One region of the Kitasatospora sp. NPDC002551 genome, then DNA from elsewhere that is predicted to be linked to it. Evidence: riboswitches for the same ligand, from Rfam matches in the RefSeq annotation. Region 1 holds a riboswitch; each other region holds the start of a gene.

What was found. A riboswitch is a leader RNA that binds a small molecule or an ion and turns the genes downstream of it on or off. The one in region 1 is predicted to bind cobalamin.
Region 2: another riboswitch for cobalamin. It lies ahead of nicT (Nickel transporter NicT); the one in region 1 lies ahead of metE (5-methyltetrahydropteroyltriglutamate--homocysteine S-methyltransferase).
Region 3: another riboswitch for cobalamin. It lies ahead of ABT093_RS11010 (FecCD family ABC transporter permease); the one in region 1 lies ahead of metE (5-methyltetrahydropteroyltriglutamate--homocysteine S-methyltransferase).
Region 4: another riboswitch for cobalamin. It lies ahead of ABT093_RS16500 (GHMP family kinase ATP-binding protein); the one in region 1 lies ahead of metE (5-methyltetrahydropteroyltriglutamate--homocysteine S-methyltransferase).

Annotation. Positions count from the first base shown of each region.
Region 1 covers NZ_JBEOWI010000041.1:37,210-40,978, reverse strand. Annotated here, with positions in the region: gene ABT093_RS28740 (amidohydrolase) at 1-928, shown strand, start outside; gene ABT093_RS28735 (TetR/AcrR family transcriptional regulator) at 1,004-1,708, opposite strand; cobalamin riboswitch at 1,803-2,013, shown strand; gene metE (5-methyltetrahydropteroyltriglutamate--homocysteine S-methyltransferase) at 2,176-3,769, shown strand, end outside.
Region 2 covers NZ_JBEOWI010000073.1:25,180-28,948, forward strand. Annotated here, with positions in the region: gene ABT093_RS36290 (M24 family metallopeptidase) at 1-909, opposite strand, end outside; gene nicT (Nickel transporter NicT) at 993-2,135, opposite strand; cobalamin riboswitch at 2,168-2,360, opposite strand; gene ABT093_RS36300 (ArsR/SmtB family transcription factor) at 2,443-2,817, shown strand; gene ABT093_RS36305 (hypothetical protein) at 2,881-3,769, shown strand, end outside.
Region 3 covers NZ_JBEOWI010000008.1:166,749-170,517, forward strand. Annotated here, with positions in the region: gene ABT093_RS10995 (CGNR zinc finger domain-containing protein) at 1-23, shown strand, start outside; gene sodX (nickel-type superoxide dismutase maturation protease) at 20-481, opposite strand; gene sodN (superoxide dismutase, Ni) at 678-1,073, shown strand; cobalamin riboswitch at 1,198-1,325, shown strand; gene ABT093_RS11010 (FecCD family ABC transporter permease) at 1,432-2,520, shown strand; gene ABT093_RS11015 (ABC transporter ATP-binding protein) at 2,556-3,326, shown strand; gene ABT093_RS11020 (ABC transporter substrate-binding protein) at 3,373-3,769, shown strand, end outside.
Region 4 covers NZ_JBEOWI010000016.1:58,539-62,307, forward strand. Annotated here, with positions in the region: gene ABT093_RS16490 (ATP-grasp domain-containing protein) at 1-301, opposite strand, end outside; gene ABT093_RS16495 (cysteine synthase family protein) at 298-1,320, opposite strand; gene ABT093_RS16500 (GHMP family kinase ATP-binding protein) at 1,317-2,216, opposite strand; cobalamin riboswitch at 2,421-2,660, opposite strand; gene ABT093_RS16505 (ferric reductase-like transmembrane domain-containing protein) at 2,883-3,769, shown strand, end outside.

The DNA.
Region 1 (3,769 bases):
CGACGCCTACCTGGCCGCCGCGCGCTCCGGCGCGCTGACCGCCCGGGTGACCGGCGCGCTCTGGTGGGAGCGCGACCGGGGCGCCGAGCAGATCCCCGAACTCGTCGAGCGGCGCGCCGCGCTGGCGCACGGCCGGTTCCGGGCCGGCTCGGTGAAGATCATGCAGGACGGCATCGCGGAGAACTTCACCGCCGCGATGACCAGCCCCTACCTGGACGGCTGCGGCTGCGCCACCGCCAACTCCGGCCTCAGCTTCGTCGATCCGCTCGCCCTGCGCGGGCACGTCACCGACCTCGACGCGCTGGGCTTCCAGGTGCACTTCCACGCGCTCGGCGACCGGGCGGTGCGCGAGGCCCTGGACGCGGTCGAGGCCGCCCGCGCCGCCAACGGGTGGCGCGACACCCGCCACCACCTCGCCCACCTCCAGGTGGTCCACCCGGACGACCTGCCGCGCTTCGCCCGGCTCGGCGCCGTCGCCAACATCCAGCCGCTGTGGGCGGCCCACGAACCGCAGATGGACGAGCTGACCATCCCGTTCCTCGGCCCGGAGCGCGCCGCCTGGCAGTACCCGTTCGGCGCGCTCCAGCGGGCGGGCGCCACCCTCGCGGCGGGCAGCGACTGGCCGGTGAGCAGCCCGGACCCGCTGGCCGGCCTGCACGTGGCCGTCAACCGGAGGGAGCCGGACAGCGAGGACGAGCGGGTCTTCCTGCCCGAGCAGCGGCTCGACCTCGCCTCCGCGATCGCCGCCTACACGGCCGGCGCCGCGCACGTGAACGGCCACGACGACGCCGGCGTGCTCGCCCCGGGCCGGTGGGCCGACCTGGTCGTCCTGGACCGCGACATCCTCAGCGGCCCGGCCGAGGAGATCGCCGAGGCCCGGGTGCTGCGGACGTACGTGGGCGGTGAGCTGGTCCACGAGGCCGGCTGACCGCGCCCGCTCACGGTGGCCGCTCACGGTGGCCGCCGGGCCGCAGGATCACCCTCCGCCCGGCGGTCGCCGTGCTCAGCGCGACTTCGCCAGCCGGGCCTCGGCGGCGTCCAGCAACAGGTCCAGCGCGTACGGGTAGCCGCTGCGCCGCATGTCGGCGGTGAGCAGGTGCGCGGTGGCGGCGATGTGCGGGTTGGTCGCGGCGTCCAGCCGGGCGTACGAGGCGTGCCAGACCCGCAGGTCCGCCGACTGCGCGGAGGCGGGCAGGGCGAGCGCGGCGGCGTCCAGCGCGGCGAAGCCGAGGCTCTGGTCCACGAACGCGTGGTAGATCCGCACCGCCTCGGGATCGGGGAAGCCCGCGCCGCGCAGCACGCCGAGGATCGCCTCGACGGCGGCGATCTCGTGGGTGCGCCCGGTGGTGCGGTGGGCGGCGAGCAGCGCGGCCTGCGGATGGGCCTGGTAGCTGGCGTGGATGCGCAGGCCGATGGACCGCAGGTCGGCCCGCCATTCCCCGGTGGCCCGCCAGCCCTGCTGGGCGCGGCCGACCAGCTCGTCGGCGATGGCGAGCAGCAGGTCGTCGGAGCTGTGGAAGTAGCGGTAGACGGCACTGGGGTCCGCGCCGAGCGCGGCGCCGAGCCTCCGGACGGTGAGGGCCTCCGCGCCGTGCTGCCCGATCAGCCGCAGGGCCGTGTCGACGATCAGCTCGTGGGAGAGCACGACCCCCTGCTTGGTGGGCCGCCGGCGCCGCCGCTGGGGCTCGGGCACTACGCGTTCGCTCATCCGGGCAGGCTACGTCAACACCCTTGTCGTAGGACAGGGGGCGTCGGCGAAACCATGGTGACGGGGAGCGGTTGTGGGTCTAGGCTGGCCGGTGCAGCTGGTTCGCCCTGCCCGCCAGGCAGGCGCGTCGCAAGAGGGAACCCGGTGACGCCTTTGAACAGGCCAGTCCGGGACTGCCCCGCAGCGGTGAGCGGGAACGACCGCCGTCATACGCACTGGGCCCGGCCGGGTCTGGGAAGCGACGGCCAGTAGGTGACCGCCCTTCACGGGCGGACGTGCCCGCGAGTCCGAAGACCTGCCCGTTGCCCGCGCGCGACCGATCGCGCGCGGTTCTCCGGTGACCTCGTGGGCGGGTCGGCGTGCACACCCGGCGGAGCCGTGACGGCGTCCGCCCGGTTCGTCACCCCTTCGCGCCCTCCTCCCCGTCACCGGGCACCCGAGGAGCAAGACTCGCGAAGGAGAGTCCCTTGACAGCGACGTCCGCAGCCGCGGCGACCCTGGCCACCGTCCACGGCTACCCCCGCCAGGGCCGGAACCGGGAACTCAAGAAGGCGATCGAGGGCTACTGGAAGGGCACCGTCACCGCCGACGCCCTCCACACCGCCGCCGCCGAACTGCGCCGGGAGACCTGGCGCCGGCTCACCGGGGCCGGCATCGGCGAGGTCCCCACCGGCGACTTCTCGCTCTACGACCACGTGCTCGACACCACCGTCGCCGTCGGCGCGATCCCCGCCCGCCACCGGGCCGCCGTCGAGGCCGACCCGCTCGACGGCTACTTCGCCATGGCGCGCGGAACCCAGGACGCCGCGCCCCTGGAGATGACCAAGTGGTTCGACACCAACTACCACTACCTGGTGCCCGAACTCGGCCCCGGCACCGCCTTCACCGCCGACTCCGCCAAGCCCGTCGGCGAACTGGCCGAGGCCCTCGCGGCCGGCCACCGGGCCCGGCCGGTGCTGCTCGGCCCGATCACCTACCTGCTGCTGGCCAAGCCCGCCCCCGGCGTGGCCGAGGACTTCCGCCCGCTCACCCTGCTCGACCGGCTGCTCCCGGTCTACGCCGAACTCCTCGCCGACCTGCGCGCCGCCGGGGCCGCCTGGGTGCAGCTCGACGAGCCCGCGCTCGTCCAGGACCGCACCCCGGCCGAACTGAACGCCGCCGCCCGCGCCTACCGCGACCTCGGCGCCCTCACCGACCGGCCGAAGCTGCTGGTGGCGAGCTACTTCGACCGCCTCGGCGAGGCCCTGCCCGTCCTCGCCAAGGCCCCCGTCGAGGGCCTGGCCCTGGACGTCACCGGACCGGCCGCCGCCAACCTGGCCGACCTCGCCGCCGCCGGCGGACTGCCCGGCAAGCGCCTGGTCGCCGGCGTCGTCGACGGCCGCAACGTCTGGATCAACGACCTGGAGAAGTCGCTGGCCACCCTGGCCACCCTGCTCGGCCTGGCCGGCCACGTGGACGTGGCACCGTCCTGCTCCCTGCTGCACGTCCCGCTCGACGCCACCGCCGAACGCGACCTCGACCCGCAGCTCGCCCGCTGGCTCGCCTTCGCCCGGCAGAAGGCCGAGGAGACCGTCCTGCTCGCCCGCGGCCTGCGCGAGGGCACCGGCGCGATCACCGCCGAACTCGCCGCCAACCGCGCCGACCTGGCCTCCCGCGCCCGCTCCCCGATCACCCGCGACCCCGCCGTACGCGCCCGCGCCGCCGCCGTCACCGCCGGGGACACCCGCCGCGCCCAGGCCTACCCCGAGCGGGCCGAGGCCCAGCGCGCCCGCCTCGGCCTGCCGCTGCTGCCCACCACCACGATCGGCTCCTTCCCGCAGACCGCCGAGCTGCGCCTCGCCCGCGCCGACCTCGGCGCCGGGCGGATCGACGCCGCCGCCTACCGCGAGCGCATCGAGGCCGAGGTGCGCGAGGTGATCGCCTACCAGGAGAAGGCCGGACTCGACGTGCTCGTCCACGGCGAGCCCGAACGCAACGACATGGTCCAGTACTTCGCCGAACGGCTCACCGGCTACCTGGCCACCCGGCACGGCTGGGTGCAGTCCTACGGCACCCGCTACG
Region 2 (3,769 bases), on a different contig from region 1:
CAGGCCGATGCCGTGGCCGACCGGGTGCGGCGAGCCCTCGGTGTGCCCGGCCGCCCGGAGGATCTCCCGCGCGGCCCGGTCGGGCACGCACTGCTCGACCCCCGGCCCGAGCGCCTCCCGCCCGGCCCGCTGCGCGCGGAACACCAGCCGGTGCAGCTCCACCTGCCAGGGCGCCGGCGCCGCCCCGATCACGAAGGTGCGGGCGGTGGAGACCCCGTAGCCGCGGTACTGCGCGCCGAGCACCACGGTCAGGAAGTCGCCCTCCTCCACCCGCCGGTCGGTGGGCTGGTGCGCCTGCTGGCCGGAGTGGCTGCCGGTGCCGACCGAGACCGGGAAGGCCGCCCGGTCCGCGCCGTGGTCGATCATCCGGCGCTCCAGCTCCATCGCCAGGTGCCGCTCGGTGCGGCCGACCAGGATCGACTCCAGCAGTTCGCCGAGCGCCTGGTCGGCGATCTCCGCGGCGATCCGCAGGTCGGCGATCTCGTGCTCGTCCTTGACCACCCGCAGCCGCTCCACCGCCTGGCCCACGTCGCTCAGCCGCACCCCCTCGGCCAGCCCGGCCACCGCCCGGTGCCGGGTGACCGTCAGGTCGTGCTCCTCCACCGCGAGCCCGGCCACCCGCAGCCGGGCCGCGGCGGCGGCCGCGGCCAGCGCGGTGTCCGCCCCGGCCGCCACCGGCAGCTGGGTGACCTCGGGGGCGATCAGGTGCTCGCCGGTGTCGTCCGGCGGCAGGTCGTCCGGCAGCGCGAGCAGCGCCCGGTCCCGGGTCAGCAGCAGGCTCGCCCCGCACGGCGGGCACCCGGTGAGGTACCGCACGTTCGCCGCCCGGGTGATCAGCGCCGCGTCGGCCCCGGACGCACCACAGTGCTCCCGCAACCGCTCCCGCCGGCCCGCGTACCCATCAGCCATGCGTCGAGCCTACGAACCCGCCCCCCGATCCGCCCGCCGAACGCCCCCACCCGGGCCCCGCCCCGGCGCCGAGCCGGGCCCCGCTACAGCTTGCTCGCGGGCGCGTACTCCGCGCCCCCGGCGGGCTTCGGGGCCCACTTCTTCTCGACGCCGGCCAGGCGCCAGTAGGCGATGGCGGCGGCCCAGACCACCACGAACAGGCCGACGATCGCGTAGCCGACGTTGTCCAGGGAGATGTCCGCGATCCAGCCGGTCACCGGGTCGGTGAGGTCCAGCTTCTCGTGGAGGACGCCGACCAGTTCGATGGTGCCGATGATGAAGGCGACCGCGATGGACAGGCCGGTGATGGTCAGGTTGTAGTACACCTTCCGCACCGGGTTGGAGAACGCCCACTGGTAGGCGAAGTTCATGAAGGTGCCGTCCAGCGTGTCGAACAGGCTCATCCCGGCCGCGAAGAGCAGCGGCAGGCAGACGATCGCGTACCAGGGGAGGCCGGAGGCCGCGCCCGAGCCGGCCATCACCATCAGGGTGACCTCGGTCGCGGTGTCGAAGCCCAGGCCCAGCACCATGCCGACCGGGAACATCTGCCCGGGCCGGGTGATCGAGCGGGTCGCCCGGTTCAGCACCCGGGCCAGCAGGCCGCGGGCGTTCAGGTGCTCCTCCAGCTCGGCCTCGTCGAACCGCCCGGCCCGCATCGAGCGGAACACCCTGAGGATGCCGAACAGCGCGGCCAGGTTCAGCGCGCCGATCAGGTAGAGGAAGACGCCGGAGGCCGAGGTGCCGACCATGCCCAGCCACTGGTGGGTGGTCGAGTCGTCGTCCATCAGCGTGTTGGCCAGCTGCGCGCCACCCGCCACCAGGGCGGCCATCAGCACCACCATCGAGGAGTGCCCGAGCGCGAACCAGAAGCCCACCGAGACCGGGCGCTTGCCGTCCGCCATCAGCTTGCGGGTGGTGTTGTCGATCACCGCGATGTGGTCGGCGTCGAAGGCGTGCCGCATGCCGAGGGTGTAGGCGGTGATGCCCAGGCCCACCCCGAAGACCTGGGTGCCCACCTCGTACTTCTCCGGTGCGACCAGGAAGATCAGCGTGCCGAACGCCACCACGTGCATGGCGAGGATCACGCCCATCAGTCCGGCTGTGCGCAGGGTGTCCTCGCGGCGCCAGCGGAAGGCGGGCAGGGCGGCGGGCGGCGCCGCGGCCGCGGCGGTTTCGGGCAGGGTCATCTGCGGATCACGCTCCAGCACCTCGTGGAAAGACTTCGTGAGATGCCGCGGCCGGTCTCCTGGCTGACGGGGCTCCCGTACCCGCCTTCCCAGCCGCGCGAGGCGCCCAGTGGCGTCGTGGGTACGGACACTCTCCCCCGATCACAGTGGCGAGGGCCGCTCCGGACTGGGACCCCTGAGGGTCCGTCACCGGTCTTCCCGAGCACCACGGCGGGGAACACGGTAGGGGCCAGGGACAACGCTTGCAAGGCTGCGCACCTGCGCAGGTGTCCAGGATCACAGCCCGCCGCCTGCCAGAATGGGCCGTATGCATCTCGTACCGGCCGACCGCGCGGGCCACCGCACCATCGACGGCCACCGGGTCTGCGAGGCCATCGCCGCGATCGGCGACACGGCCCACGTCCGCTCCTGGGCCGACCGCTTCGCCCTGCTCGCCGACCCCGGCAGGCTCGCCCTCCTGCTCGCCCTGCACCGCACCGGCCCGCTCGCCGTGACCGACCTCGCGGTCGCCACCGGCATGCGCGACCCCGCCGTCTCCCAGGCCCTGCGGCTGCTGCGGACGGCCGGTGTGGTCGCCGGGGAGAAGGAGGGGCGTGTCGTGCGCTACCGGCTCGTGGACGCCACCCTGCGCCCCCTGCTCGACCAGTGCGCCGGTGACGCCCCCGCCGCGGCGGCGGGCTGACCCCCCGTCCGGCGTCCGTCCGGACGCCGCGCCCGGCCGGGCCCCGTTGCGTACGATCATGACGTGCTGAACCGCCGCCGGCTCCGGGCCCGGCCCGACGACGACCGCTGGAACACCCGGCCCGCCCGGGCCCGTGTCCTGGCGGTGGCCCGCACCCTCACCTCGGCGACCCGCGTCCTGGACGTCCTCACCCTGCTGCGCGAACTGGACGGCATCGGCTTCTCCGTCACCGTCAACCCCGGCTCCGCGTTCGCCGCCGGCCTCGACGACTACCTCCGCGCCCAGCCCGGCCTGACCGTCCTGCCCTGGCGGGACGCCGTCCGCCGGCCCTTCGACCTCGCCGTCGCCTGCGCCGTCCACGCCTCGATGCACCGGCTGCGCGCACCCCTCGTCGTCCTGCCGCACGGCGCCGGCTACAACCGCCTGGTCCCCGAGTCCACCGGCGACACGGTGACCTCCGCCGGGCTCTCCCGGCGCGAGCTCACCCACCGCGGCCGGGTCTTCCCCGCCGTCATCGGCCTCTCCCACCGGGAACAGTTCGAGCGCCTGCGGGCCGCCTGCCCCGAGGCCCTGCCCCGCGCCCGCGAGGTCGGCGACCCGTGCTTCGACCGGATGCTCGCCTCACTCGCCGCCCGCGACGGCTACCGGGCCGCCCTCGGCGCGGTCGACGGCCGCCGGCTCGTCGTGGTCAACTCCACCTGGAGCGAGCACTCGCTGCTGGGCCGCCATCCGGGCCTGCCGCTGCGACTGGTCGAACAGCTGCCCGCCGACGAGTACGCCGTCGCCGTCGTCCTGCACCCCAACGTCTGGGCCCGGCACGACCCGCGCGCCCTGCTCGCCGCCGCCGAACGCCGCGGCCTGCGGCTCGTCCCGCCGGACCAGGGCTGGCAGGCCACCCTGATCGCCGCCGACTGCGTGATCGGCGACCACGGCTCGGTCTCCTTCTACGGCG
Region 3 (3,769 bases), on a different contig from region 1:
CGGCCGGCGGCGCGGAAGGTTAGGGCGCGCCCCGCAGTTCCTCCGGGCGGACCCAGACGCCGAGGCGGCGGGCCAGCCCGGGGACCCTGGCGAGCGGCCCGGAGAGCAGCAGCCGCTCCAGCCGGCGGCCGGGCGCCAGCCAGGCCGGGCGCGGGCGCAGCCGCAGCAGCACCCGGCCGAGCACCAGCTCGTCCGGCACCGCGCCGTAGCTGCGGCTGTCGCTGTCCACCGGCCGGTTGTCGGAGAGCAGCCACCAGCCCTTGGGGCGCCGCCCGTCGGCGCGCTTGACCACCAGCAGGTTCTGCTGGAACGGGTGGCGGAAGACCACCACCGCGCCGGGCCGGATCCGCGCGCCGTACCGCACCAGGAGCTGGTCACCGTCACGCAGGGTCGGCACCATCGAGTCCCCCGCCACGTCGATCAGCCCGAACGGCGCGCCGCCCGCCGGGGGCCCCTCCTCCGCTTCCGCGCTCCGTGCCACGACTCCTCCTCCCGGACCGCGTCCCACCGCGTCCCGCTGTCGCACACCAGTCTGCCGCACCGGACACCGCCCGCCGATGTCCGGAATCACCCGGTTCCGGCTCCGCCTTTTGCCCTAGGCCCGCCGCCCGACCGAGAAACCGCAGGGCCCGAAGGGTAATCTCGGGCGCGGGAAGACGATCTAAGGAAGGACTCCCATGTTCTCTCGTCTGTTTGCACCGCGCGCCACCGCCCACGCCCACTGCGACCTGCCCTGCGGTGTGTACGACCCGGCCCAGGCCCGCCTTGAGGCCGAGTCCGTGAAGGCCACCCAGGAGAAGTACCAGGCCAACGAGGACGCGCACTTCCGCGCCCGCGCCATCATCATCAAGGAGCAGCGCGCCGAGGCCGTCAAGCACCACATCTCGGTGCTGTGGAGCGACTACTTCAAGGCCCCGCACTTCGAGAAGTACCCGCAGCTGCACCAGCTGATCAACGACACCCTGAAGGCCGCCTCGGCCGCCAAGGCGTCCACCGACCCGGCCACCGGCCAGGCGCTGCTCGACCTCATCGCCGAGGTCGACAAGATCTTCTGGGAGACCAAGCAGGGCTGATCCCCGCTCACTCCATCTTTCGAGCGCCCCCCGTCCGCACGCCGGACGGGGGGCGCTCGTGTGGTCCCGGCCGCAGTGCTCTCACCCGCTCGCCTCCGGGGCGCTCGGGGCGGGGCGGTAAGGGATGCCTGCCCTTGGCGCTTGTTATGCTGCCAGGGCGTCCCGAGGGGGAAGCCGGTGAGAATCCGGCGCTGACCCGCAACGGTAAACGGTGCCCCGCGCCCGTGAGCCCGATCGCCCGAGGACGCCGACCTCCCGACAACTCGCCGTGGACTGCGAGGGGATGGCGCCCCGGCACACCCGCGCCCGGGCGTGCCGCCCCGTGCCGTGCGCGGCCCGAGGCAAGGCGCGCCCACCAGTGAGCAGCACCGCGACCGCACCGGCCACCGCCGCGGCCCCACCGGGCCCGCGCCGAACACCCGCGGTCCCGCTGGCCGCCGCCCTCGCCCTGGCGCTGCTGGTCTCCCTGGTCTGCGCCGTCGCGGTCGGCTCCTCCGGACTCGGCTGGAGCCAGGTCCTGCGGCTGCTGCGCGCCGGACTGACGGGCGGCCGGCTGGAGGCCGACGAGGCCGCCGCCTACGCGATCGTCTGGGAGATCCGGCTGCCGCGCGCCGTCCTGGCCGCGGTGGTCGGCGCCGGACTCGCCGCCACCGGGGTCGCCGTCCAGGCGATGGTCCGCAACGCGCTCGCCGACCCCTTCGTGCTGGGCATCTCCTCCGGTGCCTCGGTCGGCGCCAACGCCGTGCTGATGCTGGGCGCCTTCGCCTCGCTCGGCGTCTGGGCGCTGTCCGCCTCCGCCTTCGCCGCCGCCCTGCTCGCCATGGTGCTGGTCTACCTGACGGCCCGTACCGCCCACGGGCTCACCCCGCTGCGACTGGTGCTCACCGGCACCGCGATGTCCTACGGCTTCTCCGCGCTGACGGCGCTGATGGTCTTCGCCGCCGCCCGCGGCGAGGCCGCCCGCTCCGCGATGATGTGGCTGCTCGGCAGCCTCGGCGGGGCGACCTGGGGCTCGGTGCCGATCGCCGCCGTCACCGTGCTGGCCGGTCTGGCGTACCTGGCCTGCGCCGCCGGGCGGCTGGACGCGCTGGCGATGGGCGACGAGACGGCCGCCTCGCTCGGCGTGGACCCGGACCGGCTGCGCCGCGAGCTGTTCGTGGTCACCGCGGCCGTCACCGGCACCGTGGTCGCGGTCAGCGGGGCGATCGGCTTCGTCGGACTGATGGTCCCGCACCTGGTGCGGATGCTGGTCGGCGCCGGCCACCGCCGGGTGCTGCTGGTCGCGCCGCTCGCCGGAGCGCTGCTGCTGGTCTGGGTGGACATCGTCTCCCGCACCCTGCTGGCGCCCGCCGAGCTGCCGGTCGGCGTGGTCACCGCGGCCCTCGGGGTGCCCTGCTTCTTGCTGCTGATGCGCCGTCGCGGCTACTCCTTCGGAGGTGGCCGGTGACCGCCCTCCCCACCGCCGCCCTCCCCACCGCCGCCCTGGACCTCGCCGTCGACGGGGTCTCGGTCGACCTGGCCGGCGTCCGGCTGGTGCACGACGTCACGCTGACCGCCGCCGCCGGCCAGGTGGTCGGCCTGATCGGCCCGAACGGCAGCGGCAAGTCCACCCTGCTGCGCTGCGTCTACCGGGCGCTGCGGCCCGCCGCCGGCGCCGTCCTGCTGGGCGGCGACGAGTTGCACGCGCTCGCCCCGCGCGAGGCCGCCCGCCGGGTGGCGGCGCTGCCGCAGGAGCACTCCGCCGAGTTCGACTTCACGGTGGCCGAGGTGGTCGGCATGGGCCGGCTGCCGCACCGGCGCGGCGCCCTGGCCGGGCCGTCCGCCGGGGACGCGGACCGCTGCGCCGAGGCGCTGCGCCGGGTCGGCGCCGCGCACCTGGCCGCCCGGGGCTTCCTGAGCCTGTCCGGCGGCGAGAAGCAGCGGGTGCTGATCGCCCGCGCACTCGTCCAGGAGCCCCGGGTGCTGGTCCTCGACGAGCCCACCAACCACCTGGACATCGCCCACCAGCTGGAGGTGCTGGCACTCGTCCGGGAGGCCGGGCCGACGGTGCTCACCGCGCTGCACGACCTCAACCTGGCCGCCGGGCACTGCGATCTGCTCTACGTGGTCGCGGACGGCCGGATCGTCGCCTCCGGGCCGCCCGCCGAGGTGCTCGAACCCGGGCTGCTGGCCGAGGTGTTCAGGGTCCGCGCGACGCCCGTGCGGCACCCGGTCACCGGCGCCCTCCAGCTCCTCCTCGACCGCCTGCCGTAGCCCCCCGTCCCCGTCCTTCCGCTCGCCCCTTCCCCGAGGACCTCCCATGCGCACCAAGGCCGTTGCCGCCGCCCTGCTCGCCCTCGCGCTCACCGGCTGCGGCGCCGAGATCGCCCCGCGCGGCGACGGCGCCGCCACCGCCTCCGCCCACTACCCGGTGACCGTGGAGAACTGCGGCACCAAGGTCACCTTCAAGGAGAAGCCGGCCCGCACGGTGACCAACGACGTCGGCATCACCGAACTGATGTTCGCGCTCGGCCTGGAGGACCGGATGGCCGGCTACGTGATGCCGGACGACAAGGGCCGGGTGGACCGGGTCGCCTGGAAGGACGCCTACCAGCGCGCGACCTGGCTCTCCAAGGACCGGATCACCAAGGAGATCGCGCTGGAGGCCAGGGCCGACCTGGTCTTCGCCGGCTGGCACTACGGCTTCGACGAGGGCG
Region 4 (3,769 bases), on a different contig from region 1:
CCGGGTCGAGACCGGGCAGGCCGAGCCGTTCGGCGAGTTCGGCGGCCACCAGCGTCCAGGTGTCGGTGGAGCTGATCAGGCCGCGTGGGCGGGGGGAGCGTTCCAGCAGCGCGGTGAGCCCGTCCACGTCGAAGGTGTCGGTCTCCACGACGTCCAGCGCGTCCGCCGGCAGCCGCTCCAACTCGTAGGTGTAGGAGGACCGGTCGCCGGTGAGCAGGGTCAGCCGCTCGCCGAGCGCGTCGGCGGCGCGCACCAGGTGGCCGAGGCCGAAGGTGAGCGATTCCAGGCAGACGATGCTCATGCCGCCCGCTCCTTCCGGTGCGGCGGGCACGCGGTGCGCCGCCAGGCCATCGTGGACCAGGGCATGGACATCTCCTCGGGGGCGGAGACCTCGACCGGTTTCAGCGCGACCGGGTCGGGGGCCTCGGCGTGCCGGGCGAAGACACGCTCGACGTAGCGGTGACCGGTGTCGGCACCGATCATCAGGTGCAGCCGGTCGGGGTGGCGGCGCGCCTCGTAGGTCGCGGCCAGGTAGCCGGCGCCGGTGGACAGCCCGGCGAAGACGGCGTGGTCGCGCAGCAGGGCGACGGTACCCGCCATGGCGTGGGTGAAGTCCAGCCAGTGGATGCCGTCGTAGAGGTGGTGGCGGACGTTGTCGAAGACGATGGACGAGCCGATCCCGGCGATGATCGCCTCCGGGTCGTGGTGCCCCTGGCTGCCGAAGGTGACGCTGCCGAAGGGCTGCACCCCGACCAGCCGCACCGACGGGTCGAGGGCGCGCAGCCGGGTCGCCACCCCGCCGGTCGAGGCGCCGGAGCCGACGCCGCCGACGACGGTCAGCGCGGCGCCGGGGAAGGCGGCCGCGATCCGGTCAGCGACCTCGTGGTAGCCGAGGTAGTGGACGTCGTCGTGGTACTGGCGCATCCAGTGCCAGTCCGGGTGCGCGGCGAGCAGCTCGCGCACCCGCCGCACCCGCAGCTCCTGGTCCAGCTTGAGGTCGCGGGACGGCACGACCTGCTCCACGGTGGCGCCGAGGATCTCCAACTGGGCGCGGGTGGTGGCGTCGACCGTGGTGGACGCGACGATGTGGCAGCGCATGCCGTGCCGGTGGCAGGCGAGCGCCAGCGCGTAGGCGTAGATGCCGCTGGAGCTGTCCACCAGGGTCTGCCCCGGGCGGACGGTGCCGCGTTCCAGCAGGTGGCGGACGGCGGCGAGCGCCGAGTATATCTTCATCGACTCGAACCGGACCAGCACGAGGCCGTCGGTGAGCCGGACGAGATCGGGGACCTTCAGGGCGTCGGCGATGTGGGGGTGGATCACCCGTAGCCTCCTTGGGCGAAGGAACACTGGTGGCCGAGCGAGTGGAAGAACGCGGACAGGTCCGACTTGAGCGCGGCGTCGGGGCGTCCGGGGAGCAGGTAGCCGATCAGGCAGCCGGTGTGGGCGACGAAGATCCCGTCGGCGCCGAACTCCTCGCGGTGGGCGAGTAGCGCGTCGAACGTCGCCTTGGGGAGCACCTGTTGGGAGAGCGCGGCGCTCACCGTGGCCGTCCGCGCGACGGCGGCCGGGTCGCCCGCGGCGAAGCCCTTGAGCAGGTCGGCCAGGCAGCGCCGGTACTCCTCGCCGTGCCGCCGGTAGTGCCCGAGCAGCAGGTCGGTGACGGCGGCGGTGTCCACCGTGCCGGGCTCGGTGATGTACGCGGTGTGGAAGCCGATGCCGGTGCCCAGCCGCCGCACCACCCGGTGCCGGCCGCTCAGGTACAGGGCGAACTCGTCGAGGAAGACGCTGTCGGCCCGCTCGATCTCGCGCAGCACGGCGAGCACCACCCCGGTGTCGTACGGCAGCGCGAAGAGCCGGAACAGGCAGCGCAGCGTCGCCACGATGTCGGCGGTCGAACTCGCCATGCCCACACCGACGGTGAGGTCGGAGTGCACGCACCAGCGGCCCGGCGGCAGGGTCAGCCCGAAGCGTTCCAGGAACAGCCGGGCCGCCGTCGCGGCCTTCGCCCCGAGCGGCAGCGGGTCCGGCGGGTCCGTCCCCCGGGTGAAGTGCACCCAGGAGTGGCGGTCGACGGGGAACGACACCACCGCGATGTCAGGGCGGGAACGGGCGCGCAGCGGTCCCTGGTACAGCTCGCCCAGGGTGCCGTGGCAGACGCCGGAGACCGTGCCGCCCGGCGGCGGGGCGGGCCGGGCCCCTCCGGTGGGGGTCACCATCGCGCCGCCCGGGCCGCCTGGGGGCGGGCCGGCCGTCGCCCGGTGCGGGCGGGCGGAACTCGCGCGGTCACGGACACGTCCTCCTCCTCGTTCCGAGCCCCGCGTCACGACCCGGAGGAGGAGGGCACGGCGCGTCGTCGCACGCCGCGCAGCCGTCCGTACCGCCGACCCAGTCCACGAGGTCACCGTGCACAGCCCGCACGTGGGGGTGCGGGCGCAGCGGCAGGTCTTCGGACTCGCGGGCCGGTGCGCCGGGGGGACCGGCGCACACCTACCGGCCGTCGCTTCCCAGGCCTTGGCGGAGCCGGGCCCAGTGCTGTTGACGGCTTTCGTTCCCACTCACCGCTGCGGGACAGTCCCGGATTCCCACCGGGTTCCCTCTTGCGTCGCGCCGCCGAAGTCCGGTCGGACAGGAGGCGCGAACCGGCTGCGGACATCAGCATACGAGGGCTCGCGCTCCGGTGGCAGGGCGCGCGCGGACGGTTGTCCGAATTGCGATCGGTCCGCGGGCCGGGGCGTCGGGGCGCTGCTGCGGAAGGGCCGTCGGCCCACGAGCCACTGTGGCCGGATAGGGGCTCGGCAAGCCGGAGCCCCTCCGCCACACTGGTTCGTCACACCGCCCGCCGCACACCGCCACCGGTGTCCCGCCGTTCGGGAAGGTCCACGATGCTGCCTGGGACGACGCCGGGGGACGACGGTTCGCACGCCCCGCCCGCCGCCGGGAGGCGGCCCGCCGGGCGCGGCGCCCTGCGGGCCGACCTGCGGGCCGCGCTGCCCGACGCGAGCGCGGCGGTCGGCGTCACCGCGGCGGTGTTCGTGCTGCTGTACGTCCGGATGGACGCGGGCACCTCGGCGACGGTGGCGGTCATGCCGTTCATGGACGACGCGGGCACGTACTGGATGTACCTGCTGAGCCAGGCGTTCGGCTGGTCGGGGCTGCTGTGGGCCTGGGGGACGGTGGTGCTCGGGCTGCTGCTGTCCGGTCCGCGGCCCGGCCGGCTGCCGGTCGCCCGGCAGACCCTGGAGCGCTGGCACCGCACGACGAGCCTGACCACGACGGCCCTGATGTTCGCGCACGCGCTGATGTTCGCGGCCGAACTCGTGCGCTACGAGGCCGAGTCGGCGTGGGGCGACCGGCTCTGGTCGGGGTTCGCCGACAGCTTCGTGCCCGGCTGGTACGACTCCGGCACCGGCCGGATCGCCATCCCGCTCGGGCAGGGCGCGCTCTACCTGGCCGTGCCGCTCGGCCTGTTGTTCTACGTGCGGCACCGGTTCGGGCCGAACACCTGGCGCCGGCTGCACCGCTTCGTGATCGTCGTCTACGTGCTGAGCGTCTGGCACACCCTGCTCTACGGGACCAACGTGTGGTTCGGCGAGTGGCCGCGCACCGTCGTGTGGCTGCTGCAAGTCCCGGTCGCCGTACTGCTGTTGGCCCGGCTGCTGCGGCCGGCCCGGCGGGCCGGGCGGCTGGGGGCGCCGGGGCGGGGCGGGGCCCGGTCGCTGCCGGTCTGGGTGGTGCGGGCGCTCGGACGGGTGGCGGTGGCGGCCCTCGT